One region of the Exiguobacterium sp. PHA03 genome, then DNA from elsewhere that is predicted to be linked to it. Evidence: riboswitches for the same ligand, from Rfam matches in the RefSeq annotation. Region 1 holds a riboswitch; each other region holds the start of a gene.
What was found. Region 1 has a riboswitch for S-adenosylmethionine ahead of msrA (peptide-methionine (S)-S-oxide reductase MsrA). Riboswitches for the same ligand answer to the same signal wherever they lie in the genome.
Positions count from the first base shown of each region.

Region 2: linked by a shared signal. The riboswitch ahead of metK (methionine adenosyltransferase) and the one ahead of msrA (peptide-methionine (S)-S-oxide reductase MsrA) in region 1 are both predicted to bind S-adenosylmethionine.
Region 3: linked by a shared signal. The riboswitch ahead of Q7C19_RS10745 (methionine ABC transporter ATP-binding protein) and the one ahead of msrA (peptide-methionine (S)-S-oxide reductase MsrA) in region 1 are both predicted to bind S-adenosylmethionine.

Region 1 is NZ_JAUTYQ010000002.1:239,049-249,215, reverse strand. It holds gene Q7C19_RS12395 (GNAT family N-acetyltransferase) at 1-38, shown strand, start outside; gene Q7C19_RS12390 (SH3 domain-containing C40 family peptidase) at 180-2,735, shown strand; gene Q7C19_RS12385 (putative quinol monooxygenase) at 2,791-3,084, opposite strand; gene Q7C19_RS12380 (M20 metallopeptidase family protein) at 3,162-4,340, shown strand; SAM riboswitch class I at 4,403-4,506, shown strand; gene msrA (peptide-methionine (S)-S-oxide reductase MsrA) at 4,601-5,131, shown strand; gene Q7C19_RS12370 (ArsR family transcriptional regulator) at 5,361-5,960, shown strand; gene Q7C19_RS12365 (MFS transporter) at 5,975-7,195, shown strand; gene Q7C19_RS12360 (DMT family transporter) at 7,456-7,938, opposite strand; gene Q7C19_RS12355 (Crp/Fnr family transcriptional regulator) at 7,951-8,619, opposite strand; gene Q7C19_RS12350 (DMT family transporter) at 8,635-9,063, opposite strand; gene Q7C19_RS12345 (NAD(P)H-dependent flavin oxidoreductase) at 9,199-10,137, opposite strand.
Region 2 is NZ_JAUTYQ010000001.1:1,642,993-1,653,159, reverse strand. It holds gene Q7C19_RS08685 (iron-containing alcohol dehydrogenase) at 1-983, shown strand, start outside; gene Q7C19_RS08680 (glucose-6-phosphate isomerase) at 1,097-2,446, shown strand; gene ytkD (RNA deprotection pyrophosphohydrolase) at 2,619-3,092, shown strand; gene Q7C19_RS08670 (alpha/beta hydrolase family protein) at 3,064-3,828, shown strand; gene Q7C19_RS08665 (EAL and HDOD domain-containing protein) at 3,995-5,248, shown strand; gene pckA (phosphoenolpyruvate carboxykinase (ATP)) at 5,275-6,843, opposite strand; SAM riboswitch class I at 7,078-7,204, shown strand; gene metK (methionine adenosyltransferase) at 7,333-8,541, shown strand; gene Q7C19_RS08650 (GNAT family N-acetyltransferase) at 8,679-9,167, shown strand; gene Q7C19_RS08645 (serine aminopeptidase domain-containing protein) at 9,246-9,950, shown strand; gene mnmM (tRNA 5-(aminomethyl)-2-thiouridylate-methyltransferase MnmM) at 10,001-10,167, opposite strand, start outside.
Region 3 is NZ_JAUTYQ010000001.1:2,067,343-2,077,509, forward strand. It holds gene Q7C19_RS10730 (M20 family metallopeptidase) at 1-196, opposite strand, end outside; gene Q7C19_RS10735 (MetQ/NlpA family ABC transporter substrate-binding protein) at 219-1,037, opposite strand; gene Q7C19_RS10740 (methionine ABC transporter permease) at 1,057-1,707, opposite strand; gene Q7C19_RS10745 (methionine ABC transporter ATP-binding protein) at 1,697-2,725, opposite strand; SAM riboswitch class I at 2,812-2,915, opposite strand; SAM riboswitch class I at 3,165-3,266, shown strand; gene Q7C19_RS10750 (alpha/beta hydrolase) at 3,334-4,092, shown strand; gene Q7C19_RS10755 (thymidine kinase) at 4,176-4,790, opposite strand; gene Q7C19_RS10760 (DedA family protein) at 4,974-5,624, shown strand; gene Q7C19_RS10765 (type B 50S ribosomal protein L31) at 5,660-5,905, opposite strand; gene rho (transcription termination factor Rho) at 5,997-7,370, opposite strand; gene Q7C19_RS10775 (C40 family peptidase) at 7,726-8,403, shown strand; gene glpX (class II fructose-bisphosphatase) at 8,803-9,768, opposite strand; gene murA (UDP-N-acetylglucosamine 1-carboxyvinyltransferase) at 9,801-10,167, opposite strand, start outside.

The sequences.
Region 1 (10,167 bases):
ACTGGGAATGGCAAGTCGATCATGAGGACGATGACTAAAATATGACTTCAAACGGTGTGCTTCGGCATACCGTTTTTTTATGCCCAATCTCCTATTTTTTTGATTTTCATCAATTTTTAAACAAGCGCATGCTACACTATTCCTAATGACAAATTTTAAGAATTGGAGTGAACCTCTTGATGAAAAAATGGACTGCTCATGTTGCTGGACTCGCTGCAACATTGATGTTGAGCTCGGTTCTACCCGCACCTGCTTTCGCTGAATCGCCACCTGCTCAACCGACGGCAGAAGTACAAACAGTCACAGAAACGACAGGAACGGCTTATTTGAAAGAGAATACCGCATTGCTACAAACAGCTGACTCTACCACTGTCATCCAACAACTACCAGCAGGAATGACATTCAAGACGCTCGATACGGACGGTGACTTCACTCGTGTCAGTTGGCAAGAAGGAATTGCTTATGTCGCAACAAGTGCGTTAACGCAAACAGCGCCTGTCTTCCAAAAACAAGCAACGTTGACTTCGAAAAGTCCACTTTCATTAGTCGCTTCACCTTTTGACTCCACCGTCGTGACGACACTTCCCGCTTATCAGCGAATCGATACATACGGCACTTTTGACACGTTCACACGCCTGAAATGGAAAGAGCAATACGTCTACGTACCTACGACACAACTCGAGCAACTTCCGAAATTGGTTGGAACACAGTACGTCAAACGAGCAACTTCCCTTTTCGTTGAGCCGAAGACGACAAGTACAAAGACAGCCGTCACTCAAAATCAAGCATTCGAGACATTCGGTACGGTGGGTACCTTTACGCGCGTGGCGACTGAAACAGGTTATGCCTTCGTATTGACGACTGATTTAGCAGATGCGCCGGTCGAAAATTATCCGGAAACAGGACTGCGTTATGTTAAACGAACAACTTCACTTTTCGTTGAGCCGAAGACGACGAGTACGAAGACAGCCATCGTTCAAAATCAAGCATTCGAAACGTTTGGGACGACGGGTACTTTTACGCGTGTGGCGACTAAAACGGGTTACGCTTTCGTATTGACGACTGATTTAGCTGATACGCCAATCGTGAACCATCCGGAAACAGGGCTACGTTACGTCCAACAGCAGACGACGGTCTATGCTACTGCGACTACGAAAGGAAAAGTCGTACAATCGCTTCCTGTGAATACTTCGCTTCAAACGTACGGCATCGAGGGTTCATTTACACGAATCAAACGAAACGACGAGTATGCCTATGTGCTGACGGCACATCTTGGGACACTAAAGTACTATCCGAAGACCGCACGCCTCTATGTTCAGCGCGCTACACCGATCTATTCGGATGCCAAATCTTCAAGTCCTATCTTAAAGCAACATCAAACGAATACTTTACTGACCGTTTACGGGACGAACGGTGTCTATAGTCGAATCAACTTCCGCGGGATTCATGCTTACGTCAAGACAGCTGATCTCGGTACTGGAAAAGTCTATGCATCAACCGGGACACGATACGCGAAACGCAACCTGTCTGTTTATACGTCGGCTTCGACGAGCAGTAAAACAGTCTATACTGTTAAACGGGCTGATCAATTGACGATTTACGGAACGAGCGGTAGTTACACACGCTTGAAAAAAGGATCGATCTACGGTTACGTCAAGACGACGGATCTCGTCACGAAAAAGCCGGATCTGTATGATGTCTCTGGTCAACGTTACGTGACAGAAGACGACGTCGTCATCCGGTCGCAGGCAAAACTGTCGGGTAAAAAAATCGGTACATTAAAAAAAGGTGCCTCGATCTCGATCTACGGAAAAAGCGGTTATTATACACGTGTCAAATACAAAAATACCTTTGGTTTCGTCGATTCGAGTCGTATCGGACTGAACAAACCGATGGCAAAAGCAAAAAAAGGGACGACGTTTTATGTTCATCTAGATCAAACTCCCCTCTTCTCTGCCGACGTCGCTTACAGTCGTCCGGCCGCTTATTTGAAGAAAGGGACGAAATTAGTCGGTTTGAAATCGATTGATGATGACTTTTGGCAAGTCCGCTTAGTCAGTGGTCAAACCGGTTATGTCCTCAACCCTTATATCAGCACGAGTAAACCCGATATGAGCCTGGCACAAAAAGCGATCGACCGGGCGAAAATCTATACCGTCAAACAGACGACATCCTTTTTCGCAAGTCCGACGAGCCCAAAAGGCAGTGGACTTGTTGAACAAGGCAAACGCGTCTATCCGCGTCACCGGGTCGGAAATTTCTATGTCATCCAATCAGGTTGGACACCTGTCTATCTTCCGGTATCCGCCGTGACGATCACGTCGGATAAACGAGTCGTCAAAAAGAATAATACGCGTGGTGAAAAGCTGATCCAAGCAGCCGTCCAGCATATCGGAACACCCTACACATGGGGTTCGCAAGATGCCGTAAACGGTGGCTTCGACTGTTCCGGACTGATTCACTATGCGACGAACCAAGCTGGAAAATACGGTGGTCGGACGAACGTTCGTGGCTACTGGTATGGTGCGTTCTTCACGAATCGCCGGACGAGCATCTCAAGTGGTAAACGCTCAGATATCGTCTTCTTCCAGAACACCTATACAGACGGTCCATCGCATATTGGAATCATGCTTGATAACGAACACTTCATCCATGCGGGTGGTTCACAGCTGCAAATCAATTCAATCTATGAACCGCGTTGGCAGGAGCATTTCCTCGGCTTTAAATCGATGTAATAAAAAAGACGAATCCGTCGGTTTCGACGGGTTCGTCTCTTCTTATCGCAACACGTCAGAAAGTCATCTCGACGTATTTCGCCACTTGTCGGTCCATCAAGTATAATTCGATCTGTTCACGGTAGGCTTTATAGTGGTCGGATGCGATATGCGCTTCAAGCGCTTCTTCGTCCCGATACACTTCATACAACATGAATTGATGCTCATCCTCGATCGATTGGTGCAAGGAATAACGTAAGCATCCTTCTTCTTTTTGTGAAGCATGATAAACCGTTTGTAAAATCGGGAAGACTTGATCCGCAAGTCCAGCTTTGATTGTAAGTACAGCATTGACGACGATTTCTCCCATGTTACATTATCCCCTTTCGTGATTACCTGTATCTGTACCCATTTTCGCGAAAAGACACACGTTAAAGGAGCTTGAACATGCAAACTCAACTTTTTGAAGCACTCGAACAATTCGAACCGACAATGATCGCGTTACGTCGCGATTTTCATCGACACCCGGAACTCTCTTTCCAGGAAGTCCGCACACCAGAACGGATTGCCGCCTTTTACGCAGAACAGGGCATTCCTCATCAAACAGCCGTCGGAGGTCGTGGTGTCGTCGCGACGATCGAAGGCAAACAGCCTGGTCCGACGATTGCGGTCCGTGCCGATTTTGATGCTTTACCACTTCAAGAAGAGACGACGCTTGCCTTCCGGTCGATCCATCCCGGGGTCATGCATGCATGTGGACACGATGGTCATACGGCGATCGTGATGGTCCTTGCTGCTACACTCTATCCGTTACGCGATCAATTGCAAGGAACGATTCGGATCATCCACCAGCATGGAGAAGAGGTCTTTCCCGGTGGAGCAATCCAAATGATCGAAGCCGGCGTCCTCGAAGGGGTCGATGCAATTTTCGCGACACACCTCGAAAATGATTTACCGGTTGGCACGATCGGGTTCCGGGAAGGACATACATTGTGTGCGATCGACGAATTCGAAATCATCGTCCATGGTCAAGGTGGTCATGCCCAGGCACCGCATAAAACAAAAGATGCTCTCGTCGCTGGAGCGCAACTCGTCTGCAACTTACAACATCTCGTTAGTCGACGGGTTGATCCGTTTGAGCCGGCTGTTCTCGCAATCGGTTCTTTCCATGCAGGAACAGCACCAAATATCGTTACGGGTGAGGCACGCATTGTCGGGGAAATCCGAACGTTCAATGAGACACTGCGGCATCAGCTCCGGCAAGAAGTCGATCTTGTCGCTAAGACGACGTGTGCTGGCATCGGTGCTTCGTATTCGATTGACTTCACGACTGGTTACCCGGCGCTCTGGAATCACCCGGACGAGACAAAACTCGTTCAGGAAGCTGCTGCTTTCTTACCGGAAGCATCCGTCCGGGCACTCACACCAATGATGGCGGCGGACGACTTCGCACATTACTTAACACACGTCCCGGGTAGTTATTTCTTTACCGGCTCTGGCTATACGGACGGTCGCGTCAACTATCCGCAGCACCATCCACAGTACGAGATCAATGAACAAGCGTTGTTGATCGGTGCGAAGACACTTGGGGCAACCGTTTTACGTGCCTTAAATTCTAAGGATTGACTTTATTTCTTTGTGAATGGTATCATCACAACAATGATAACGAATGACATCAACTTCATATACCCTTATCAAGAGTGGACCGAGAGATCTGGATCGATGACGTCCCAGCAACCTGCGCATAGCAAGGTGCTACGACCAGCAAAGCGAAAGCTTTGGTTGATAAAAAGCGGCGACTCCTTTTGCAACCAAGCGAAGGAGTCGTTTTCGTTTTCTCGCTGTCAGACATACAATGGGGATTTCCCACGGAGAGGAAGAGACAGATGGAAAAAGCAACATTTGCAGGTGGATGTTTTTGGTGCATGGTGACACCATTTGAAGAATTACCAGGAATCGAGGGAATCGTATCAGGTTACATGGGCGGACACGTCGATAACCCGACATACGAGCAAGTCAAAACAGGAACGACGGGACACCTCGAGGTCGTCCAAATCACGTTTGATCCGAGCCTGTTCCCGTACGAGCGTTTACTTGAACTCTACTGGCCCCAAACGGATCCGACGGATGCAGAAGGTCAATTCCAAGATCGCGGTACGCAGTACGCGCCAGCAATCTTCTATCATACGGATGCGCAGCATGAAGCTGCGATTACTTCTCGTGACGCTCTTGCTGCAAGCAACCGTTTCAAACAGCCAATCGTGACGCGGATTGATACCGCTTCTGAATTTTATCCAGCGGAAGAGTACCATCAAGACTTCCATAAGAAAAATCCAGAGCACTATAAAAAAGATCGTGCTGCTTCTGGTCGCGATGCTTTCATCGAGCAGGAATGGAAAGATACGACGACGGTCTAATCACCTCGAACCACATACAGTAGCTGAGACTGATTTCAAACATCTCGTTCTTCCCTTACTTTCAGTAGAAAGTGGAGGATGATCGAGATGTTACGGGAGTCAGTTTTTTGTATGCAAACAAATGATGTCTTCTTTATCAACACCCTTACATAAATTTGTAACCGTTTACAAAAACAGTCTTTTGTTTTACGGTTAATAAAAATTAACCGGTTAAAAAGGAGATGATTGCATGGAACAAAAAGCGATTCACATATTAGAGAGCTATGAACAGTTAAAAGTGATCAGTGATCCGTTACGAACAAAAATTCTTATGTTTCTCGTCGAAAAACCACATACGGTACATCAGTTAGCCCACTTGCTGACGTTATCCCGCGCGAAGGTCCTCTATCACGTACGGGAACTTGAAAAGCATGACTTGATTCGTCTCGTCCGGACGGAAGAACAGGGCGGCAATCTATTGAAATACTATCAAGCGATTGCTCGAGGATACATTCCTGCCGATCATCTACTGAACTTCGTCGAGACAAATGAAGCGACCCGACAGTCGTATCTCGAAGTATTGGACCGGGCAAAGACACGCGTTCTAACGGCTCCGACAGCTACTTTTTCTCCTTCATCTTCGAACGTCGAGGACTGGATGAGCTTATCACTTCAAAAGGAACTGACGATGTCTGAAGCCGACTTCCAACGCTTTGCTACAAAATATCGTGCTCTATTGGACGAGTTCACACGGTCTCCTTCACTAGACGAAGAAGATAAAAAACACTTCTATATCATGTCGACTGCCTTCGCAATTGATGAACCACTGTTTGAGAACGACGAGGTCTAAATCGGAGGTGTCTTATGCTACCTGTTGAAATGGATACGGAACAATCACTGTTTAAAAATCAATCTTTTTTATTTTTATGGGGGTCCGGTATGTGCTCCGCCCTCTCCCTATCAACCTATCTGTTTGTTGAACAATGGTATGTCATCCATACGCTAAACCAGGCGTCATATCTCGGATTCGTCCTCATGGCCACCTTGTTACCCCGTATTTTTCTCATGTTGTTCGGTGGCGTCTTATCCGATCGCTATAAACGTTCAACGATCATGCGTATCTCAAGCGGTCTACGGATCAGTTTTATAATTTGCCTCCTCGTGTTACTTCATGCCGATCAGCTTACATTGCTGACGATTTTAGGATTTGCCTTTTTATTCGGTAGTGTGGATGCATTCTTTTCGCCAGCGAATGCTTCCTTACTGCCTACACTCGTTTCGAAAAAACAGCTCACTAAAGCCAATTCATTGATTCAGACATCTAATCAAATCGCTCTCTTTTCAGGTCCGATTCTTGGTGGAGTCATCCTCAGTCATTCTTCTTACTCGTACGTCTTTCTCGTGATTTTCGGAACACTCTGTCTGACGCTTCTCTTCACGTATGGTATTCGTGAATCTAAGGTCAAGCGAGCACGTCAGCATTCAGCTTTCTTTGAACTAAAAGAAGGGCTACATTACGTCTTTCACTTTCAGCAACTCAAGCAGACACTTTTTCTTGTCATCTGTGTCAATTTCTTTTTCTTTGGACCACTCTTACTCGGAATCCCCTTACTCGTTCATGATGTGCTCCAAGGAGATGCGATGGATTTAAGTTATATGCAAGGGGCTTATCAAATGGGAATGCTCGGAGGGGCGCTCTGGAGTGGTTTTGCGCAGACGAAAGCAAATGGGCTTACCTCATCGGTCCGATTAATTGGCGCCTTAGGTTTGCTTTTCTTCCTGCTTAGTCAAGCCCAGCAGATTTTGTTGTACCTGATCATCCTGTTATCACTTGGTGTCCTTTCTTCCATCATCAATATTCGCTTCATTACGTTCATCCAGTCTCAGTGTGCGGAACAGACGATGGGACGTGTCATGAGTGTCGTGAATGCCGCGTCAAACGGTCTCGTTCCATTATCTTATGCGCTTCTCTCTTTTCTACTGTCGTTTCATGTTTCAATCACGACGATCATGTTGTACTGTGGTCTTCTTATCCTTGTCCTCTCGCTTTACTTCAGAAGACGAATGGTTCATCTATTCGATTGAAATCAAGTCACAACACATAAAAACATGCGAATCTCCCGATTGAATTAGCGGGAAACGCGCATGTTTTATTTAGTCAATCTAGAACGTGAGTGTTCATCCTCGACTCCTGCAGGGAAAGAAAGCGCGAATCGCGCTTTCTTCAGGGTCAGGTAAGACCCGGCAAATCGCATGGAATGCGGGATGACGCGGCTTACCTCCCGCCTGCGGAAAGCGAGGATGACAGAAACGTTCGTCAGTCGATCGAACTAGTATCAGATTTTTTAAGAGACTTGCTTCGGTATATCCTTCGCCTTCTCTTCCGGCGCCACGACTTGATACCGCTTCAAAACGAAGATCCCACATACCATGACGGCGAGACCGACGAGCTGACCGAATGATAAATCAATTTGCGGTAAACCGAACCAGCCGAACGTATCAACAGCAAGAGCAAAGCTTAACTGCGAAATCAGAACGACAGAGATCGCGACGGACGGACCAAGCAACTGAATCCCACGCATGACACAAAAAACGACGCCGACACCGACAAGTCCACCAAACCAATAGAGTGGCGATACGTTTTGAATCTGTCCGATCGTTCCACCACGAAACAGGACATACGTGATGCTTGCTCCGATGAAGCCGACGAAGAAAACCAGCGTCGTCGTCGCCCATGCGCCGAATGCATCACTCATCCGAGCATTCAATACCGTCTGCAAACTGATTAACATTCCAGCCAATACGGCACATACAATGCCTATTATCATGTTCGTTCCTCCTTACTCATAGCTGTTACCGTTCGCTTTCTCGCGAATCCGTTCCAAATCGACGATGATGATCTTGCCACGTCGTCGAACAAGGATCTCTTCCTCACACAACTTCGTGATGATCCGGTTAAGGTGACGATAACTCGTTCCAAGCCAGTCAGCGACGTCATGTAGATTCGACGTCCGCATCTCCTGATAAAACAAACTGTCACTAGCTTCGGACGCAATCGATAATAAGTAGCCTGCAAATCGCTCCTCGACCGTATAGAGTACGTGGTGCGACGCTGATTTCGAATCGGCATACCACTTCGCTGTAATTGTTCGTAGTAAAAATTGCAGAAAGACATTCGTCGTATTGTGCTCGCGTAAAATCGCATACGGCACGCTCAACACATCGACATCGGTCACCGCCTCAACTGTATTCAACACTTCTCGTTCATTGATGAACTCGGCGTCACCAATCACTGTCAGTGGTGTTTTGAATCGTAAAATCCGTTGTTTCCCTTCTGACGAAGCAGCAGAAATTTTGACCTTGCCTGCGACGATGAAGTACATCCGGTCGATTGTCGCACCGGTCGTACAGAGGAGTTCTCCTTTTCGGAAGGTTTCTTCACGCAACCAAGCGCGCGTCTCTTCCGTTAAAATCGTATCCAGTCCATATTGTTGGATGACGGTTTCCATGTTCGTTCCCTCCCTTTAGGCAAGTGAGAAAATCGCAACTCCTGCAAGCATGAGACCCACACCAACCCACTGACCACGATTTCCTTGTTTTTTTAAGACACCGAACCATCCTTTTAAATCAATCAGAAAGGCACATAAAATCTGCGCGACGAGTAACAAACACATCGCCCATGTCATGCCGAGTTTTTGGATCGCTGTCAGTTCCGTTACGACGACTAGCACGCCAATCAAACCACCGCTCGCATAAATCCACGGTAACTGACGGAATCCGCCGATTTTCCGATCTCGTACGAAGCTATAAATGACTAAACAACCCATCAGACCAACAAAGTGGACGATCAATACGGATAACCACGGTCCGACGCCTGTCGCAAGGCGCGCATTGAATATACCTTGCAGGGCGATGAACAGACCGCTCATCAAAGCAAACACGACTCCTTGCACGTCATCTCCTCCTTTAATCTCTACACTAGAGTAGACCTTATTCGTGCCTCACTTGAAAAGGACAAATGTCCCATTTTCAAAAAAACATGAAAAACCCGCTTTCCACAAGCGGGTTTACGGGTCATCATTGTATGTTCATGTCGCAAAACGAGCAGTCGTCCGCTTCAGCTGTTCCTCTGCTTCCTCCATCATGCGCGTAAACAACTCAGCAACCGTTGGCACATCACGAATCAAACCGGCAACCAGTCCAGCGTTGACATATCCTTTCTCTTCATCGCCTTCAAGAGCGCCTGTAATATGATACGACTCATTCGTCTGATCGAGAAAAGCAGCAGGTGTCTTGGCTGTGAGCTGTTCGACGTAAGGACCATCAAGGACACGTCGGACAAATCCAACGGAGCGCCCGATGATGCGTGTATCGGTATCTGTCGCATCCGTTAAGCGCGATTTATAAACTGGGTGGACCTTCGCATCTTCCGTCGCGATCAACCGTGTTCCGAGCTGGACGCCGGCAGCACCAAGCAACAGGACAGCTGCTAGCCCACGCCCATCGCCAATCCCACCCGCTGCAAGAACCGGAATCTTGACCCGGTCGACAAGCTGCGGAATCAAAGTGAGGGTCGTCAGTTCAAGCGGGGAATTGATACCTGCCGCTTCAACTCCCTCCGCTACGAGTACATCAGCGCCTGCCTGTTCTGCCTTTACTGCCTGTTTGACTGAAGCGACAACAGCGATCGTTTTGATGCCAGCAGCTTGAAGTCGCTCTATGTATGGTGCCGGATTTCCTGCCGACAAAGAGACGACCGGAATCTTTTCTGCAATCGCGAGATCGATCAGTGCTTCCGTATAAGGAGATACACGAATCGCGATGTTCAAGGCAAATGGTTGCTCCGTCAGGGTTCGTGTCTCGTGAATCCGAGACGCTACTTCATCGACCGACAACGTACCGCACCCAAGCGTTCCGAGTCCTCCGGCATTCGACACCGCTGCCGTGAGTGCTGCATGACTAATGTTACCCATCCCTCCTTGGATCAATGGATAACGAATGTTGAATAGCTCACAAATCGGAAACATATCTTTCCTCCGTTCTCGACTCCCACCGCA
Region 2 (10,167 bases), on a different contig from region 1:
AGTACGTCGAATGCGACGGTGTCGAACCGAACCCTCGCATCGAAACTGCAGAACGCGGAATTAAAATTGCACGTGAAGCAGGCGTTGACGCACTACTTGCACTTGGTGGCGGTTCTGTCATCGACTGCACGAAATTGATCGCAGCAGGTATCCCGTATGAAGGCGAAGCATGGGATCTCGTCATCGGTAAAGCGACACCAAAAACAGTCATTCCATTCGGAACAGTCTTGACGCTTGCAGCGACAGGTTCTGAGATGAACTCAGGATCGGTCATCACGAACTGGAAAACACAAGAGAAATATGGTTGGGGTAGTCCGCTTACGTACCCAACATTCTCAATTCTTGATCCAAAATACACAGTCAGCGTACCGAAAGATCAAACGATCTACGGTATCGTCGATATGATGAGTCACTGTCTCGAACAATACTTCCATCCTGCACATGCACCGGTTCAAGAACGTATGACAGAAGGTGTCATGAAAGCAGTCGTCGAAGCAGCACCAAAACTCGTTAACGATCTCGAAAACGTGGAACTTCGTGGAACAATTCTCTTCGCTGGTACGATGGCGCTCAACGGTGTTCTTCAAATGGGAGCACGCGGCGACTGGGCATCACATAACATCGAACACGCTGTCTCGGCTGTTCATGACATCCCGCATGCAGGTGGACTCGCCATTCTCTTCCCGAACTGGATGCGCCACGTACTCGATGAATCAAACGCACATCGTTTCGTCACACTCGGTGAGAACGTCTTTAACGTCGACACGGAAGGTAAATCAGAGATGGAAGCAGCACATGCGACAATCGACGCGATTAGTGCTTTCTGGACATCACTCGGCGCACCAAACCGTCTTGCGGATTACGACATCAAAGAAGATACAGTCGATTCAATCGTCAAGTCAGCAATGACTCGCGGCGACTTCGGAAACTTCAAATCACTCGGAAACGAGGATGTTCGTCAAATCGTGACAGCTGCCCTATAACAACTCGTAACATTTGCTAATCTTTTCACAAAAGACTTGAACGACCTTCCTTCTTGCGTTTTAATGAAAAGGAAGGTCGCATTTCGTTGCGAATGAATAAGGAGGACGATGGCATGTCAACAGTACGTTTTGATTATTCGAAAGCCCTACAATTCGTAGGTCAACATGAAGTAGAACACATGACGGAGACCGTAAAGACGCTCCACCATGCGATTCATGCAGGAACAGGTGCAGGAAGTGATTTCTTAGGATGGGTAGATCTTCCGACGAACTACGATCAAGCGGAGTTTGCGCGTATCCAAGCGTCTGCAGAAAAAATCAAGTCGGATTCTGATGTGTTGCTAGTCGTCGGAATCGGCGGTTCGTATCTCGGTGCACGTGCGGCAATCGAGATGCTTGGACACTCATTCCATAACTTGTTATCAAAAGACGAGCGTAAAGCACCACAAATCATCTATGCAGGGCATAATATCTCATCAACGTATCTGCATGATTTATTTGAAGTACTTGAAGGAAAAGATGTATCGGTCAACATCATCTCGAAATCGGGTACGACGACAGAACCAGCAATTTCGTTCCGTCTCTTGAAAGCATTCATGGAAGAAAAGTACGGTAAAGCAGAAGCGAAACACCGGATTTACGCAACAACGGACAAAGCCCGCGGTGCATTAAAAACACTCGCAGATTCTGAAGGATACGAAACATTCGTTATTCCAGATGATGTCGGCGGACGTTTCTCTGTGTTAACGCCAGTTGGTCTATTACCGATCGCAGCAGCAGGAATTTCGATCGAAGAGTTAATGCAAGGGGCACGTGACGCACAAGAGCGCTACGCGAGCGAAAACCTAGCTGACAACGAAGCGTACCAATACGCAGTCGTCCGAAATGCATTGTATGCGAAAGGGAAAACGATCGAGCTACTCGTCAACTACGAACCAGCACTTCATTACGTATCAGAGTGGTGGAAGCAATTGTACGGCGAATCTGAAGGAAAAGACTTCAAAGGGATTTTCCCAGCAGCAGTTGATTTCTCGACCGATCTTCATTCAATGGGACAATATGTCCAAGAAGGTCGTCGTGATCTGTTTGAGACAGTCATTAAAGTCGGACAAGCGCGTCACGCGTTGACGATTGAAGAAGACGCCCAGGACCTTGATGGATTGAACTTCCTCGCAGGACAGTCGATTCAGTTCGTCAACGATAAGGCAGCAGAAGGCACATTGCTTGCGCACACGGACGGACAAGTTCCGAACCTGACAGTCGAACTTCCAGAGATGACACCGTATCACCTCGGATTCCTGTTCTACTTCTTCGAAAAAGCATGTGCGATGAGTGGTTACCTCCTTGGAGTAAATCCATTCGATCAGCCAGGCGTCGAAGCGTACAAGAAAAATATGTTCGCTCTTCTTGGAAAACCAGGATTCGAAGCAGAAAAAGCAGAACTCGAAGCACGTTTGAAGTAATACAAAACGACAGTCGATTGTTCCTTAGTGGAACATCGGCTGTTTTTTTACGTTCACGAGATGAGGACGAGTAATCATTTTCCAGATTTATAGGCAATCCTAGCGTTTTCACTTTTAGAATACCCGTGAAACAGGTAAAGTGAAGTTAGAAGAAGAAATGAGGTGCACGTACGTGATTACATTCTTGGATTATTATCAAAATCAAGTGGAGTTAAGTTTTGAGGACCATCCGTTCTCGGATCGCCCTCTACATGTGTGGGTCATTGCCGTGTACGAAGGGAAATGGTTGCTGACCCATCATAAGCAACGCGGATATGAATTTCCGGGTGGGAAGGTTGAACCGGGTGAAACGGCAGAAGAAGCCGCACGTCGTGAAGTGATGGAAGAGACAGGCGGAAAAATCGATTCCTTGAAGTACATCGGGCAATATCGTGTTGCCGGAAAAGGGGATACGATCATTAAAAATATCTACTTCGCGCAAATCGAATCGCTGTCATCCCATTTGGCTGTAGATGAAACAGATGGTGCTTTTCTGTTCGAGAAACTCCCTGATCGTCTCGATACGAACCGACAATACAGTTTCATGATGAAGGACCGCGTCCTTCCAGAGACACTCCGTGTACTTAGCGAACGCCGATTGGTTTGAACTTCCGCGGCAAGGTCCGTTTCGGACGTTTCGGATGTTCTATACGACGACAGACGGGGAGCGCGTCGGTGCCTATATCGTACTTCCGCAAGTCGCGAACGGACAGGGGATTCTCTACTTGCGAGGTGGCACACGATCTATCGGAATGGTTCGACCGACACGGCTGCTCGCGTTTGCGCAGGCTGGTTTTTTCGTCATGGCACCTTTCTATCGGGGAAACTTAGGCGGAACAGGAAAAGAAGATTTCGGACATCGGGATGTCGAAGACGCATGCAGTGCTTTCGATTGGTTGCAACAACGTGTCTCGCATGTTCATGCATTCGGATTTTCTCGTGGGGGGCAAATGGCATTACTCCTGGCTCATCATCGTCCAGTTGCGCGGACGGTGTCGTGGGCAGGCGTGACCGAGTTGACATGGACCTACGAGGAGCAGAAGACGATGCAAAAGATGTTGCGTCGCTATACGGGGGGGACACCAGACACCGTACCTGAGGCGTATAAGGTGCGCTCGCCGCTTCATGTCGCTCCTCAAGGTGAAGTATTATTGATTCATGGTGCGTATGATGAGAACGTTCGTTTACGACATGCGACGGCTTATGCTGCACGTCATCCCGACCAAACCCTGCTTCAGACTTATGCGTATGCACATCAGTTCCCGATCCATGAAAAATTACGTGTGACGCGTGATATTTTGACTTGGTTCGAGACAGGCATTTGGAACCGATATGATACATGATTCAAGCAATACGACGTTTGTCGTATTGCTTTTTGTATTTTGGAAGATGAAGCATAGAGATTGAAAAAACAGACCATTGATACATTGTAAAAAACAATAATCTCCTAAAAAGTAAACTTTGATATAATAGAAACCATCTGAGGACAATGGAGGGGGCAGGAGAACGATGGATATCTTATTAGCACGTCAACCCATCGTTAATCGAGTTGGATCAATTGATGCATTTGAATTATTGTATCGTTCGATTGAACAAATGACTATTTTTGATGGGGATTTAGCGACGATGGATGTATTGACGAATACACTCGTCCATATGGGGGTGGAACATGTCGCGGAAGGAAAAAAACTTTTCGTCAACTTTACGTCAGATTTGTTGAAAAGTGATCTGATTCATTATTTAGATCCTAACCGATTCGTCATTGAAATTTTAGAGACAGTTGATATTGATACTGAAATGTTGTCTGTTCTGCATAGTTGGAAAGAAGCAGGCTTCACATTAGCACTTGATGATTTTGTGACAGATTTACTTCGACAGCACGGAGCGGAATTGTTTGCGTTGATCGATTTAATTAAAATCGACATCGAGGCAATTTCCCCTCGCGAGCAAAGTGCCATTTTGCATATCGTTCGACGTAATTATCCTCATATTAAGATGCTTGCTGAACGTGTCGAGACACACGAGGATCATACACGTTGTCTTGATATGGGGTATGACTGGTTCCAAGGCTATTTTTATGCTAAACCGATGCTGATGAAAGGGAAAGCTGTTCCACCACAATTGCCGGTGTTGTTAAAGATGCTGAAGTGGCTTGATACGGATGAGAAGTACGATGAAGTCATTGATGAAATCGAAGCCAATCCGTATATCAGCATCCAGGTATTACAACTAATCAATTCTCCGGGAGTGGGATTACGCAATACAGTTAGTTCCGTTCGTCAAGCGATCTCACTACTTGGCTTCGCTCAACTTAAAAGCTGGATTTCGTTGATTGTATTACGTGAAATGAAGCTCGCAAGTCCTTATGAATGGTCGAATGAGTTGCTGCGTTCTTCCTTACATTGCGCAAAGCTCTGTGAGTTGTTTGCAACAGAAACAAGGACGCTGCAACAAGAGAGTGCCTATATGATCGGCTTGTTATCGCATATCGATGCGTTATTGTCCGTTGATATTGACGACATCATCGATCAATTGCCAATCGAGGATTCCTTGAAGATTGTCCTCCAAGGAAAAGACCATCCGTTCCGGGATTGTCTAGTGCTTGCGATCAGCGCAGATCGCGGTGATTTCGAACAGTTCGAATTGCTCAGTCAACGGTTAGGTGTATCACTTCCGCGAGCATATGCGTTACTTACGGAAAGTCAGGAGTGGCTTATGCAAAAAGAGATGCATCTTCAAGAAGAGACAGATGCCATTCTATAAAAAAAAGAGCCCTGAGGCTCTTTTTTTTATAGACATGGACCTGCTGACTTGATCGCATCCGTCGCACTTTCGAAACGAAGGAAATTATGTTGGAATTTCTCAGCAAGCGAACGCGCTTGTGTGTTGTATTCGTCAGGATTTGACCAGACGCGTACCGGATTGAGTAATTCACTTGGAACACCAGGAACTTCAAGTGGCATATGAAGTCCGAAGATTGGGTGCTCTTCTGTTGGAATCGCTGCAAGTGTTCCGTTGACGGCAGCGTTGACCATCGTCCGTGTATACGATAGCTTCATTCGACTACCTGTCCCGTAAGCACCGCCTGTCCAGCCTGTGTTGACGAGATAAACGGTCACACCGTGACGATCAATCAGTTCTCCGAGCATCGTCGCATACTTTTCAGGTATCAGTGGAAGAAATGGTGAACCGAAGCATGTCGAGAACGTTGCTTCCGGTTCCGTGATACCACGCTCTGTTCCAGCAAGTTTTGATGTATAACCTGATAGGAAATGATACATTGCTTGTTCTTTCGTCAATTTACTGATCGGAGGCAAGACGCCATACGCATCAGCCGTCAAGAAGACAATCGTCTTCGGATGACCAGCCCGTGATGGAACAGCGATGTTATCGATCGCTGTGATCGGATAAGCAGCACGTGTATTTTCTGTCAACGATGTGTCATCGTAATCAGGATGACGAGATTCATCGAGCATGACGTTTTCAAGGACAGTTCCGAAACGGATCGCATCAAAAATTTGCGGTTCTTTTTCGCGTGACAGATTGACCGTCTTCGCATAACATCCACCTTCAATGTTGAAGACGCCGTCATGCGACCAACCATGCTCATCGTCACCGATCAATTGACGGCTATCGTCTGCTGACAGGGTGGTCTTACCAGTACCGGATAGACCGAAGAACAAGGCGACGTCGCCTTCGTGTCCGACGTTTGCTGAACAGTGCATCGAAAGGACATTTTCTTGTGGTAAGAGGTAGTTCATGACGGAAAAAATCGATTTTTTGATTTCGCCCGCATATTCGGTTCCACCGATCAAGACGATCCGGTGTTCAAACGACATGGCGATGAATGTCTCGGAATTCGTTCCGTCAACGGTAGGATCTGCTTTGAAATGTGGCGCGTAGACGACCGTGAACGGTTCGAAGGCAGCCACTTCAGGATACTCGCGTAAAAAGAGTTGTTTGGCAAACAGGTTATGCCAAGCGTATTGTGTGAGCACACGAACCGGAAGGGTGAAGTGCGTATCTGCCCCAGCAGCAGCTTCTGTGTAGTAGAGCTGATCGGCTTCGTTCATGTAACGAAGAACCTTTTGTAACAATTGTTCAAATTTGTCTCCATCCATCGGTTGGTTAACATGACCCCAATCAATGTGAGACTCGCAGGAAGAATCACGGACGATGAACTTATCTTTTGGTGAACGACCTGTAAATTTCCCCGTTTCTACAGATAGTGCGCCGTTCTCAGCAAGGACACCTTCTTCGTTTCGAATCGCATGTTCGACAAGTTCAGCAACAGATAGTTGTTTGAACACATGCTCTTTCTTGAGTAGTTCTTCGATATTCAGGACCGTCATCGGCATCCTGACCCCACCTTTCCCCTACGTTGGTTTTGGCTCACTGCATTTAGTATGACACATTCATTATATATGACATACTAAAGGGAGCGCAATCATTTTCTAGTGCTGATTTCTATTTATCTGGAAACGCTTTCAGCATTAATAGTTTAACATCTCTTTTAAAAAGTTTCGACTAGAATTTGAAACCTTGCTTGACAGAGTAGGTACAACTTTATATCATGTAATTCGTAACGGATACTCTTATTCTGAGCAGGTGGAGGGAACAAGGCCCGAAGAAACCCGGCAACCGTCCTACATTAATTCATATATTAATGAGGGAAAAGGTGCTCTCCTGAAGCGAAGTAAACACTTCGAACGATAAGAGGGTAAAGGAAGAACGCACAACCTTTCCCTGACCATTTTTTGGACTTGGAAAGGTTTTTTTCATTTTACCGTCCCACTCAACTAGGGGAAATGAGTACACCGTCAAATTCTTTTTTGGGAGGGTCATACATGACAAACCTTAATCGCCGACTATTCACGTCGGAGTCAGTCACTGAAGGTCATCCAGATAAAATCTGTGACCAAATTTCGGATTCAATCCTCGATGCGATTCTTGCAGCGGATCCAAATGCACGTGTTGCGGCAGAAACTTCTGTTACAACAGGTCTCGTTCTCGTTGCAGGTGAGATCACGACATCCACTTACGTCGACATTCCAAAAGTCGTTCGTGAAACGATTCGTGAAATCGGCTACACACGCGCGAAATACGGTTTCGATGCGGATACATGTGCTGTATTGACATCGATCGATGAGCAATCAGCAGATATCGCTCTTGGTGTCGACCAAGCGCTTGAAGCACGTGAAGGTAGCATGTCTGATGCAGAAATCGATGCAATCGGTGCAGGAGACCAAGGTCTTATGTTCGGTTACGCAACGAAAGAAACACCAGAACTCATGCCACTTCCAATTTCGCTTTCGCACCGTCTCGCACGCCGTTTGGCAGAAGTGCGTAAAAACGGTCAACTCGACTACCTTCGTCCGGACGGAAAAACACAAGTCACGGTCGAATACAACGAGAACAACGAGCCGGTTCGTGTCGATACGATCGTCATCTCGACACAACATGCGGAAGAAGTTACGCTTGAGCAAATCCAAGCTGATTTGAAAGAACACGTCATCACACCGGTCATCCCGGCTGAATACATCGACGCAGCAACGAAATTCTTCATCAACCCAACTGGTCGTTTCGTCATTGGCGGACCACAAGGAGATGCTGGATTGACTGGTCGTAAGATCATCGTTGATACGTATGGTGGATACGCACGCCACGGCGGTGGAGCATTCTCAGGTAAAGATCCAACAAAAGTCGACCGTTCAGCTGCATACGCAGCACGTTACGTCGCGAAGAACCTCGTTGCTGCAGGTCTTGCAGACAAAGCAGAAGTTCAACTTGCGTACGCAATCGGTGTCGCGCACCCTGTATCAATCGCAGTTGATACATTCGGCACAGGAAAACTTCCTGAAGCACAACTCGTCGAATTGGTTGCTGAAAACTTCGATCTTCGTCCGGCTGGAATCATCAACATGCTTGATCTCCGTCGTCCGATCTATCGTCAAACAGCTGCATACGGTCACTTCGGTCGTACAGATGTTGAGCTTCCATGGGAGCAAACAGATAAAGCAGCAGTTCTTGAAGAACAAGCAAAACGTTTCGCATAATCAAAAAGTCCGGAAATCCTACGTGGGTTTTCGGGCTTTTTTGTTTCCGCGGAACTTTGCAGGAAACGAATGTTTTTTCTAGAAAAGGGTAAAAGTACATGAGTCGATTTGTATGAGTATAAAGGGGGGTTCCGATTATGGAAATACGCGAAGCTATTCCAGCTGATGCAGGACGTATTCATGACATTGCTATCACATCTTGGTTGGATACTTATGAAGAAATCTATTCCGAACGTTCGAAAGCGCATTTCGTGCAGGAGGCGTATCCGCAAGAAGAAGTCGTTCGTGCGATCCGGACGGCGGAAGAAGCACGGGGAGAGTATTTTTATGTCGGAATCATCGACGAGGAAATCGTCGGTTTCATTCATGCTGTTGATGTCGAAGGAACATGGGAGATCATTCGGCTTTACGTCTTGCCGGAATATCAGCAAAACGGAATCGGAAGACGTCTGATTCGTGAACTCGAACGACAAGGAGCCGTCCCACTCGAAGTCTACGTGGAAGCACGTAACTATAAAGCGCGTCAATTCCTGACCTCATTTGGTTTTGAAGAACTTAGTGAGATGACGGAAGAAGTGTTTGGGCAAGCGGAATCAGTCGTTCGTCTTCGCCATGTTGCCTCGTGAAATCCGTCTCGGGACGGTTTCGTTTGCGTTTGAAATAAGGTATCGTGAAAAGGAAGTATGAAGTGAAGAGGTGAGTTTGTGGTTGAACAACCAACAGGAATCATCGTATTAGTCTATCCGTTACAACTGCGTGCCCGTCCGAGTGAAGCTTTGATTCGAGTACTCGAAAGAGAGTATGAAGTGCTACTCGTCGACGCACCACGTCGCATTTCGTTTGAAGAGCACGGTCAACTGTTAAAAGAAGCATTACGCGAAGCAGGAAAACGAAAGCTACCGATTCATATCATCGCCTGTAGCATGGGGGCACTCGTCGTCAATCGTCTGTTGCAAGAATATGAACTACCAGTCGCAAGTCTTGCGTTCGTTTCACCATTGTTTGATTGGCATCCGTCGAAACAACTCGGAGGTGTCAAACAAGTCTTCGCGAGTGCGTTTGATCGTTTCCGTCCCGATGCGCCACTCGGTACGTTGCCGTTTGGTCAAAGTACGGAAGATACCGTTCGCATCGGTGAACTGACGTATGCGCAGTACCGGGAAATCGAAGAAGAGATCGTCGTACATGACGAGGAACGAAAAAAACTGCCTCGTGTAAACTTGGCTTGTTTTTATGCACCAGACGATCAGTTCGCAGACGTTAAACTGACACTCGAAGTATGTCGGAAAATGGGTGGCGATCAGATTTACTTACAACGTCTACACGGTTTCCCGCATTTCAGCTTTGAACGGTTGAATACACGGTTTGCGGAAAAATTATTGTTGTTTTTTAAATTAGTTGAAGAATGAAAAAAGTGATGGTTTCCATAGCGGAAGCCATCACTTCTTTATTTCTACTGTCAGCGCACTTTTTTCTCGATCGCGATGATGAACGGTGGATGATTCTGTTGATTCAAGAAGCGGTACTGAAGAACGGCATAACCTTGCTGATCAAGGGCTGTGACGTAATCTAGGACAGCATCGCGTTCCCGTTTTCCTTCAAGATGACCGTGATAGACGACAAGGA
Region 3 (10,167 bases), on a different contig from region 1:
GCCCTGCGACGCCGAGTTCTACTGTAAAGCCTTCTGCCGTCAAACGCTCTGCATGTAGTCGCGAAGCAAAGAATTCCTCGTTACCGATTTCCGGCGTCGCATGAATCCGGTGGCTCGTCTCAAGATACGATTCCCGTTTTTGTTCGATGTCCTGTTCAATCGTCTCTACCCATGTCGTGCGTACTGGTGTCGTCATGCTATCCACTCTCCTTTAGAATTTATTCGCCGATGTCGCTTAGTGGAACGAACGTCGGGATCGAGCTACCTTTATATTCTTTTTTGATGAAAGCCGCGACATCTTTTTGTTGGTAAAGCGACGCGATCTTTTTTAGTTCTTTTTTGTTCTTGTCTTCCGTCCGTGTCGCGATGATGTTGATGTATGGTTTTGCTGTCTCGTTCTCATGGACGATCGAGTCCTTGATCGGATTTAGTCCTGCGTCAACAGCAATACCGTTATTGATGATCGATGCAGCGACGTCCGGTAAGACGCGTGGCGTTTGTCCAGCGACGATCGGAACGATTTTCAGTTTCTTCGGATTTTCAACGATCTTATCGACCGATCCATTGCCGTCGAAGTCGTCCGGTAATTTGATCAAACCTGCTTCTTGTAGTAACAAGAAGGCACGTCCCATGTTCGTCGCTTCGTTCGGAACAGCGATTTTGCCACCGACTGGAATATCTTTGACGTCCTTATATTTATCTGAGTAAATGCCCATCGGTGCAATGACGGTCGTCGCAATCGGCGACAGCTTCAACTTATGTTCCTTCTTGAAGGCGTTGAAGTAGGAAATCGTCTGGAAGGCATTGGCGTCGATCTCACCCTCAGCCAGTGCCATGTTCGGCTGGACATAATCGGAGAACTTGACGAGTTCGATTTTGATGCCCTCCTTTTCCGCTTTTTTCGCGACGTAATCCCACACTTGAGTGTCTGAACCACTGACCCCGAGCTTGATCGTCTTTTCTTCTTCTCCTGATGCTGAGCACCCGGCAAATAAAATCGTCGTTAATGTTGCTCCAATCGCTACTGCTTTTTTCATGGCTGAATCGCTCCCTTGATTAATGTCTTCTGATTTTTCGTGCGACGATGTTGCCTGTCGTCTGTAAGCCTTGGACTAAGATAACGAGAATCCCGACCGTGATGATCATGACTTTCGTGTCGAACCGTTGATAACCGTACGTAATTGCTAAGTCACCCAGTCCGCCACCACCGATGGCGCCTGCCATCGCCGACGCCCCGATCAAGCCGACTGTTGCAATCGTTAAATTAAGGATTAGTGAACCGAGTGCTTCCGGCAGAAGGAAGCGGAAAATCGTTTGAAACGGTGTCGCGCCCATCGCTTCTGCTGCCTCAAGGACGCCTTTGTCGACTTCAAGTAAGGAACTCTCGATCAGCCGTGCCATATACGGGGCGGCGTAAAAGACGAGTGGAACGATGGCGGCTTCGGTTCCGATCGACGTCTGGACGATCAACCGTGTCAACGGGATGATCGCAACAAGTAAGATGATGAACGGAATTGAACGGAAGATATTGACGATACTGTTGAAGAATGTGAACAGCGGGACGTTTTCGAGCAATGCCCCTTTCCGGGTGACGACGAGCAGGATGCCGAGTGGTAAACCGATCAGAGTCGAAAATAATAACGACACTGACACCATCGTCATCGTCTGCAAAAATGCTGTCCAGATATCACTGTAGTTAACTAGCATCAGCAAGCACCTCCTCGACGGTCACCTGTGCCTGATCGATGTACTGTAAGGCCCGTTTTACTTCGATTGTTTCACCGATCAGTTCAACAAGTAATGTACCGAACGGTGTTTCCTGTAACTCCGTGATGCTACCGTGCAGGATGTTGACATCGACGTCGAAGCGTTTTGCGACTTGCGACAAGAGTGGTTGCCCGGTGTGATGTCCGAGAAAATGAATCTTATAGATCGGATGCGCATTCCGTGACTCGATCAACTGACGAATTGATGCCGGAATTTCATCATGCATGACGGAGCGGACGAAGTTTTTCGCTGTCTCGGTCTGCGGATTCGAAAAGACATCAAAGACTGTTCCTGACTCGATCAGCTTCCCGGCTTCGATGACGGCGACCCGGTCACAAATCTCCCGGATGACGCCCATCTCATGGGTGATCAAGAGAATGGTGATCCCGTATTCCGCATTGATGCGTTTTAATAACTGGAGAATATGATGTGTCGTCTGAGGATCGAGTGCTGACGTCGCTTCGTCACATAAGAGCACGGATGGTTGCGTCGCTAGTGCCCGGGCGATGCCGACACGTTGCTTTTGTCCGCCGGATAATTGATCCGGGTAATGATCCGCCTTGTCCGCAAGATCGACGAATTCGAGTAATTCCGTCACCCGGCGACGAATCTCGTCTTTCTTGACACCTGCGAGAACGAGTGGTTTCGCAACGTTCGTAAAGACCGTGTTTGCATTCAATAGATTGAAGTGTTGAAAGATCATCCCGATCCGCTGTTTCGCTTGGCGTAATTTTTTTGGTGATAGTTGTGTTAAATCTTCCCCGTCGACCGTCACTGTTCCTGACGTCGGTCGTTCTAACAGGTTGACGCAGCGGAGCAATGAACTTTTCCCGGCACCGCTAAAGCCGATGACACCGAAGATTTCGCCTTTCTCGATCGTCAGGTCGACACCGTCGAGTGCTGCGATCGTCTGATCCTTCGTGACGTACGTTTTTTTGACTTGATGAAATGCAATCATTCCGTTTTCCCCCTTCATTCAACAAAAAAGGTCCCTTCTTGAGAAACAAGAAGAGACCTGGATCCGCACAGTGGCAGAATCCACTCCACTCATCTCTCAGACATCTGTCTGATGGAATTGGCACAGTGCTCATAATGAGTCTGTTGCCGAGGTTTCGTAGGGCCAGTCCCTCCACCTCTCTGGATAAGTATTGCGGTATGAAATTCGTATGTGTGTTGTTGCGTTGTTGCTTATGTCGTAAAACTAATTTTTACATTACGGGTCGAACCTTTAAAAGTCAACCAACTTTGCAAAAATAATCCATTTGGCGCATATCGATTGAGTCATAAGTTATGAGTTAGCTGAAAGAACAAATCACGATTCGTCCAGAACGATTTGACAAGGCATTTTCGGTCGTGCTACCATCGTTTCAATGATTAATCCGACAATTCCAATATGATATTTATCAAGAGTGAACGAGAGACCTGGCTCTATGACTTCACGGCAACCTGCAATCTGTAAGGTGCTCCGACCAGCAAAGCGCGGCTTTGGATGATACGGTGAAAAACTCGTGGGCGTCCAAGCAGTGACGTTGACGAGTTTTTTTCACGAATGGAGGAAAAATAGTAATGATGAACTATCCTGTATTGACTGGTGCTGAAGCATTTTATCTTCAAGGTGGACCGATCGGCATTTTAATCTGTCATGGTTTTAATGCGACCCCGCAAAGTGTTCGGGACGTCGGTGAGGCATTTGCTGCTAAAGGATTCACTGTCTATGCTCCACGTTTGCGTGGTCACGGGACGAACGTCCGTGAGTTCGAACAATCGACTGCTCGATGTTGGAAGCAGAGCCTGCAAGACGGCTATGCACGTTTACAAGAAACATGCGATCAAGTCTTCGTCATCGGTCAATCGATGGGCGCGACGCTCGCACTATCGCTCGCCGCTGACGGGATTCCATTTTCAGGCATCATTACGATCAATGCCGCTCTCTCCGTTCCGTCTTATGAAGCATTGTCGTTTGAAGATGGTCCACAGTACTTACCAGAAGGGGCACCGGATATCAAACGGTCTGCTTTCGAAATCATCTATGACCTCGTTCCGAGTCGTTGTGCATTCGAACTCGTCCGCTTGATGGATGAGACGAAAGGACGCCTTGGATCGATCCTTCTACCGACATTGATTCTTTACTCGGCAACCGATCACGTCGTTCCGCCGTCGAGCTCGGATTACCTGCATCAGCATATCGGGACGAATGATAAACGAATCTACTGTCTCCTCAACTCGTACCACGTCGCGACCCTCGATCATGATCAGGATTTGATCGTGCGTGAGACGATTCGTTTCATCGAACGCTCGAGCCGTGTCTCACAGGAAACGGGATAATAAAAAAAACAGCTATTCGTCTTCACTTAGAAGCGAACAGCTGTTACATCAAAGGACGACCATCATCGGTTCGTCTTTTTTGTTTATCCTTTTTGGTGCTGCATCGTTTGGAGCGGCTTCGGCTTTCCTGGCACTTCATGGCAGTGGCGGCACCGTGGCTCATACGATTCTGAAGCGCCGACTAAAATGATCGGATCATCATAGTTCGCTGGTTTTCCATCAATCAAACGTTGTGTCCGGGAAGCCGGATCGCCACATGAGAGACAGATCGCCTGAAGTTTCGTCACAAATTCTGCGCGCGCCAGTAATTCCGGCATCTTGCCAAATGGCTCTGCCCGGAAATCCTGATCGAGTCCTGCACAAATGACGCGTTTTCCGTCTTGCGCAAGTGCTTCGATGACTTGAACGATCTCATCATCAAAGAATTGAACTTCATCAATTCCGACAATTTGTGTTTCTTCCGCTACTGCTGCATAGAGATCACGACTCGTCGCCATTGGAATCGCCACGACGGAATTTCCGATGTGAGAGACGACATGCTCTTCATGGTACCGGTCATCGATTGCCGGCTTGAATACTTGAACGGGCAGTTTGCCGTACTGTGCCCGTCTGACACGACGAATCAACTCTTCCGATTTCCCGGAAAACATACTGCCACAAATTACTTCGATCCAGCCGTACTGATTTATTACATGCATCATCGTCCGACACCGTCCTCTAAAAATAGTCACTTTAACGAGTATAGCTCGAAACGGTATTGAGAAAAAGGGTTGACTTCCGGAAATCAAAATTCATTTTTTCTTTACCTAGAATTTTTGTCCTTTCATTCCAACCTTCATCCATTTCCTGTACACTAAAGAAGAAGATTCTCGCGAAAGAAGGTGTCCCCGATTCATCATCTCTTACATGACATTCTGCACCAATATGGCGCCCTTGGTCTTTCCGTCCTTCTCGCAGGTGGTATCGTGGGATTGCCGGTTCCTGATGAGACCTTGCTCGTCCTGTCCGGTTTTTGGATGCATCAAGGCAATCTACCGCTGTTCGGTACGATTCTTGCCGCTTACGCTGGCAGTTGCATCGGAATGACGATTAGCTACGTGCTGGGCTTAAAACTCGGCATGCCCCTGTTGCATCGCGTCGGACCAAAGATGCGCATCTCAGAAAAACACATTCTCTCCGCTGAAGCCGGATTTCGTCGTTACGGCAAATCGGTCTTGATCATCGGTTACTACATACCTGGTCTTCGCCAACTCTCTGCCTTTTTTGCAGGTGTTTCAAAAATGCCGTTTCGCATTTTTGCGAGTTACGCGTATACAGGTGCTTTGATTTGGGTCAGTGTGTTCTTGGGCGCCGGCTACTTTGTTGGTCGTCATATCTCGTTCCATAAAGTCGTCGACTACATCTTGGCACATCCAGATGCTATGCCGTACTTGATCGGGATCGTCGGCGGGATTGCTTTCTCGTTCGTCTTAAAGACGTACCTTACGTACCGTTCGCAATTCAGCCTATACAAAAACAGCCTGCTTCCGTAATGGAGGCAGGCTGTTTTTTAAGAACCGGCAAGTAATTACTTGCGGCCGTATTTTTTGTTGAAGCGATCGACACGACCATCTGCCGCGTTGAACTTTTGACGACCTGTGTAGAATGGGTGCGAGTCTGAAGACACATCCACACGGATGAGTGGGTACTCGTTACCATCTTCCCAAGTGATCGTTTCGTTCGAAGAACGAGTAGAACCGCTTAAGAATTTGTACTCAGTCGTTGAATCCATAAATACTACTTTGTTGTAGTTAGGGTGAATTCCTTGTTTCATGGTTGATTTCTCTCCTTCCGCCCTGGTCCATTTGCTGAGCCAGAGTAAGTTACCTTCCTATACTAAACGATTTTTTTACGCGTCGCAATAGTTATTTTTCCGTCGTTGCTTCCTTCTTGACGGTACGCGGTTTAGCAGGTGCACGTCGGACCGTCTTCTTCTTTTCTTTCTCAAGTTCAGCAAAAAATTCTTCATTATTTTTCGTGTCGCGAATCTTACGCAGGAACGTATCGACGAACTCGTTCGACTCGTTCATCGTCCGACGAATCGTCCAGAGCGCATCGAGTTGCTCTTTCGGAAGCAAGAGTTCTTCCTTCCGCGTACCTGATTTGCGAATGTCGATTGCCGGGAAGATTCGGCGTTCCGACAGCTTACGATCGAGATGTAGCTCCATGTTTCCTGTTCCTTTGAATTCCTCATAGATGACGTCATCCATGCGGGATCCCGTCTCGACGAGTGCCGTCGCAAGAATTGTCAAACTGCCACCATGTTCGATGTTTCGCGCCGCACCAAAGAACCGTTTTGGTTTGTGGAACGCTGCTGGGTCAATCCCCCCTGAAAGCGTCCGTCCGCTTTGCGGCACTGTTAAGTTATACGCACGAGTCAAACGCGTGATCGAATCCATCAAGATGACGACATCTTTTTTATGTTCGACAAGTCGCATCGCCCGTTCAAGGACAAGTTCAGAAATCCGCACATGGTTGTCCGGTGTTTCGTCGAACGTTGAACTGACGACGTCTGCTCCCGGAACTGAACGCTCGATGTCAGTTACCTCCTCTGGTCGCTCATCGATCAATAGAATGATCAGCTCGACATCCGGATGATTCTCTTGAATCGAGTTCGCGATTTCTTTGAGGAGTGACGTCTTCCCTGCTTTTGGTGGTGCGACGATCAAACCGCGTTGTCCAAACCCAACTGGTGCAATCATATCCATGACACGAACCGATAAATGACGCGGCTCTGTCTCAAGACGCATTAAACGATCCGGATAGATCGGTGTCAGCGCCGGGAAGAACAAACGGTTACGCGCTGTATCCGGTGCTTCGCCGTTGACGGCTTCCACACTAAGTAACCCTTGGAAACGTTCGTTTTCCTTCGGTGGGCGTACTTTACCTGTGACGACATCACCATTACGTAGATTGAAGCGTCGGATTTGAGAAGCGGCGATATAGATATCTTCAGAGGATTGGGAATAATTGATAGGGCGAAGGAAGCCGAAGCCACCATCGTTTTGCATTTGTGGATTACCAGGGATGACTTCAAGTACCCCTTCGAGGAAATAAAGACCTGTTGATTCCGCCTGTGCTTTTAGAATCTTGAACATCAACTCACGCTTACGGGCTTCCCGATATTGCGGGACATTCTTCGTCTTTGCGATTTCATATAATTCTTTTAATGTCAGCTGGCTCAATTGAGCCAAAGTATAGGAACGTTCAGGTTTATCTTTTTTATCAGTTGTTGGCATGTTTTTCACCTATTCTTTATAAATTCAACTGCATTCAGCATACTTCCATACATACATCAGGAGGTATGTAATTTCTTTCGTGAACTAAAGGTATCATATTTTTTTAAATTCGTCGTCAACAATCCTTTGCGTTTCTTACTTTGTAATATTCAAGGATATTATTTCAGTTATGTTACAAAAGCATCTATTTTGTCTTCTAACTGAAAAAACGTTTTTAAGGGCGCGCATGCTAAGATATTCCTGCAGACAAAATTCTTACACAGTTGTAAGGTTCACTGCTTAATCACACACTTAATGATTTCATCATATAACTTACGGACGCAACACACTACATTAAAACGGAGGAATTCTTAACATGAAACGTTTTCTAGCATCGATCGCGACAGCAGCCTTAGTGGTTTCAGGTTTTACATCAGTGGGTACAGGTAAAGTTGAAGCAGCAACAGTCACGAAAGTCAAGATCACGGACAACGGTCTTCGTGTTCGGACAGCTCCTTCTACGAAAGCAAGCATCGTCGGGAAAGTCAACGCTGGTCAAGTCTTTACATACAAAGGCAAATCAGGCAGCTGGACAAAAATCTCATACGGCGGTAAAACACGTTATGTCTTCTCACAATACACAAAGACATACAAATCATCTTCAAGCGCTAAAAAATCAACAAGCACATCTTCTAAACGGACGAAAATCCTGAACGAAGCAGCAAAACATAAAGGTACACCATACGTATGGGGCGGAACAACGACTCGTGGATTCGACTGCTCTGGTTTCACAAGCTACGTTTACAAGAAAGCGGCTGGTAAAACATTGCCACGTACGTCTTCTTCACAATATTCTTCTTCTAAGAAAGTCAGTGTTTCAAGCGTACAACCAGGAGATCTTGTCTTCTTCTCACACGGTAGCGGCATTCAACACGTCGGGATCGCAACAAGTAAGTCAAGCATGGTTAACTCAGAAACAGGTGGCGTTAAATACTCAAGCTTCAAATCAGGGTACTGGGGTTCACGCCTTGTCGGCGCAGGATCTTACCTTTAATTCATCATCTCAAAGCGGTTGAGCATTGGCTCGATCGCTTTTTTTCATCTCATTCAATTCATAAGAAGGAAATAGGATGCATGTCTTCATCACAGGTGCTTCAAGAGGTCTTGGTCGTGAATTCGCTTATCTGCACGATCAGGAGATCACATCCTGCTCGTCAAACGTGAGACAATGCTCTTCAAAACGAAATTTCATGTCGAGCGATTTGGAGGCACTGCAATCTTCCCATACGATTTAACGAAGCGGAAAACGTTAGCACATTTCCTTTTCCTCTAGGAATTGAGGATGAACGTCTTGATTCCTAGAAACATAGCAAAAAGAGTTGGTGTTTCGGAAATTATCCGAAACACCAACTCTTTTTTATCAATCAAGTTCTCACGTATGAGTCCGTCTCTTTTACTTAATGACAAGCTTCGGTTTTTTCTTAAACGAGTGAATGCCTTCAACGAAACGAACCGTTCCGGATTTCGCACGCATGACGACAGAGTGTGTCTGACCGCCTTGTGCCGTGAACTGGACACCTTTCATCAACTCACTGTCCGTGACCCCTGTCGCAGCAAAGATACAGTCGTCTCCTGCGACGAGATCGTCCATCATGAGAATCTTCGATGGATCTTCGATACCCATCTTCTTACAACGTTCGATCTCGGCATCGTCTGCTGGTAATAAGCGCCCTTGGAGCTCTCCACCGAGACACTTCAAGGCAACGGCAGCAAGAACGCCTTCCGGTGCGCCACCTGAACCGAGCAAGATATCAATCCCTGTATGCGGGAACGCCGTGTTGATCGCACCAGCAACGTCACCGTCACCAATCAAGCGAATCCGTGCCCCTGTTGCCCGAATCCGTTGAATGATTTCTTCATGACGTTCGCGATCAAGGATCGAGACGACGACGTCTTCGATTTCCTTGTTCTTCGCCTTTGCGACGGCTGCGATGTTTTCTTCAATCGTCGCATCCAGACTGATGTGTCCTGCTGCTTCTGGACCAACTGCAATCTTATCCATGTACATGTCCGGTGCATGGAGTAAATCTCCCGCATCCGCAACAGCGAGGACAGCAAGCGCGCCCCATGTTCCTTTTGCGACGATATTCGTTCCTTCGAGCGGATCGACAGCGACGTCAAGTCGTGGTCCATACCCATTTCCTAGCTTTTCTCCAATGTAAAGCATCGGTGCTTCATCCATCTCGCCTTCCCCGATGACGACGGTTCCTTTCATCGGAATCGTATCGAAGACATCACGCATCGCGCTTGTTGCCGCATCATCCGCTTCATTCTTCAATCCTTTTCCCATCCAGCGTGCAGAGGCAAGTGCTGCCGCCTCCGTGACGCGTACAAGTTCCATTGATAGACTTCTCTCCATGTGTATGTCCCCTCTCCCTTGTTACAAATCGGTCAAATCGTTTCACGCCATACGAGGGCGCCTAGTTCCTTCAACTTCTGATCAAATCGTTCGTAACTCTGGTCAAGCACTTCTGCGTGGTGCAATGTCGTCTCCCCTGAAGCGAGAAGTCCCGCCAAGACAAGTGCTGCGCCACCGCGTGGATCTGGTGCCTCGATTTCCGTACCGAGTAAGGATTCGCCACCACGAATGATGATCGAAGCGTCTTCATGCGTGATTCGGGCGTTTAAGCGCCGCAACTCCTGTACATGTCGGAAACGTTGCGGGTACAACTTATCGACAACGATACTCGCTCCTTTCGCTTGCAACAACGCTGCCGAGATGACAGGTTGTAGATCGCTTGGGAATCCACCGTAGTGG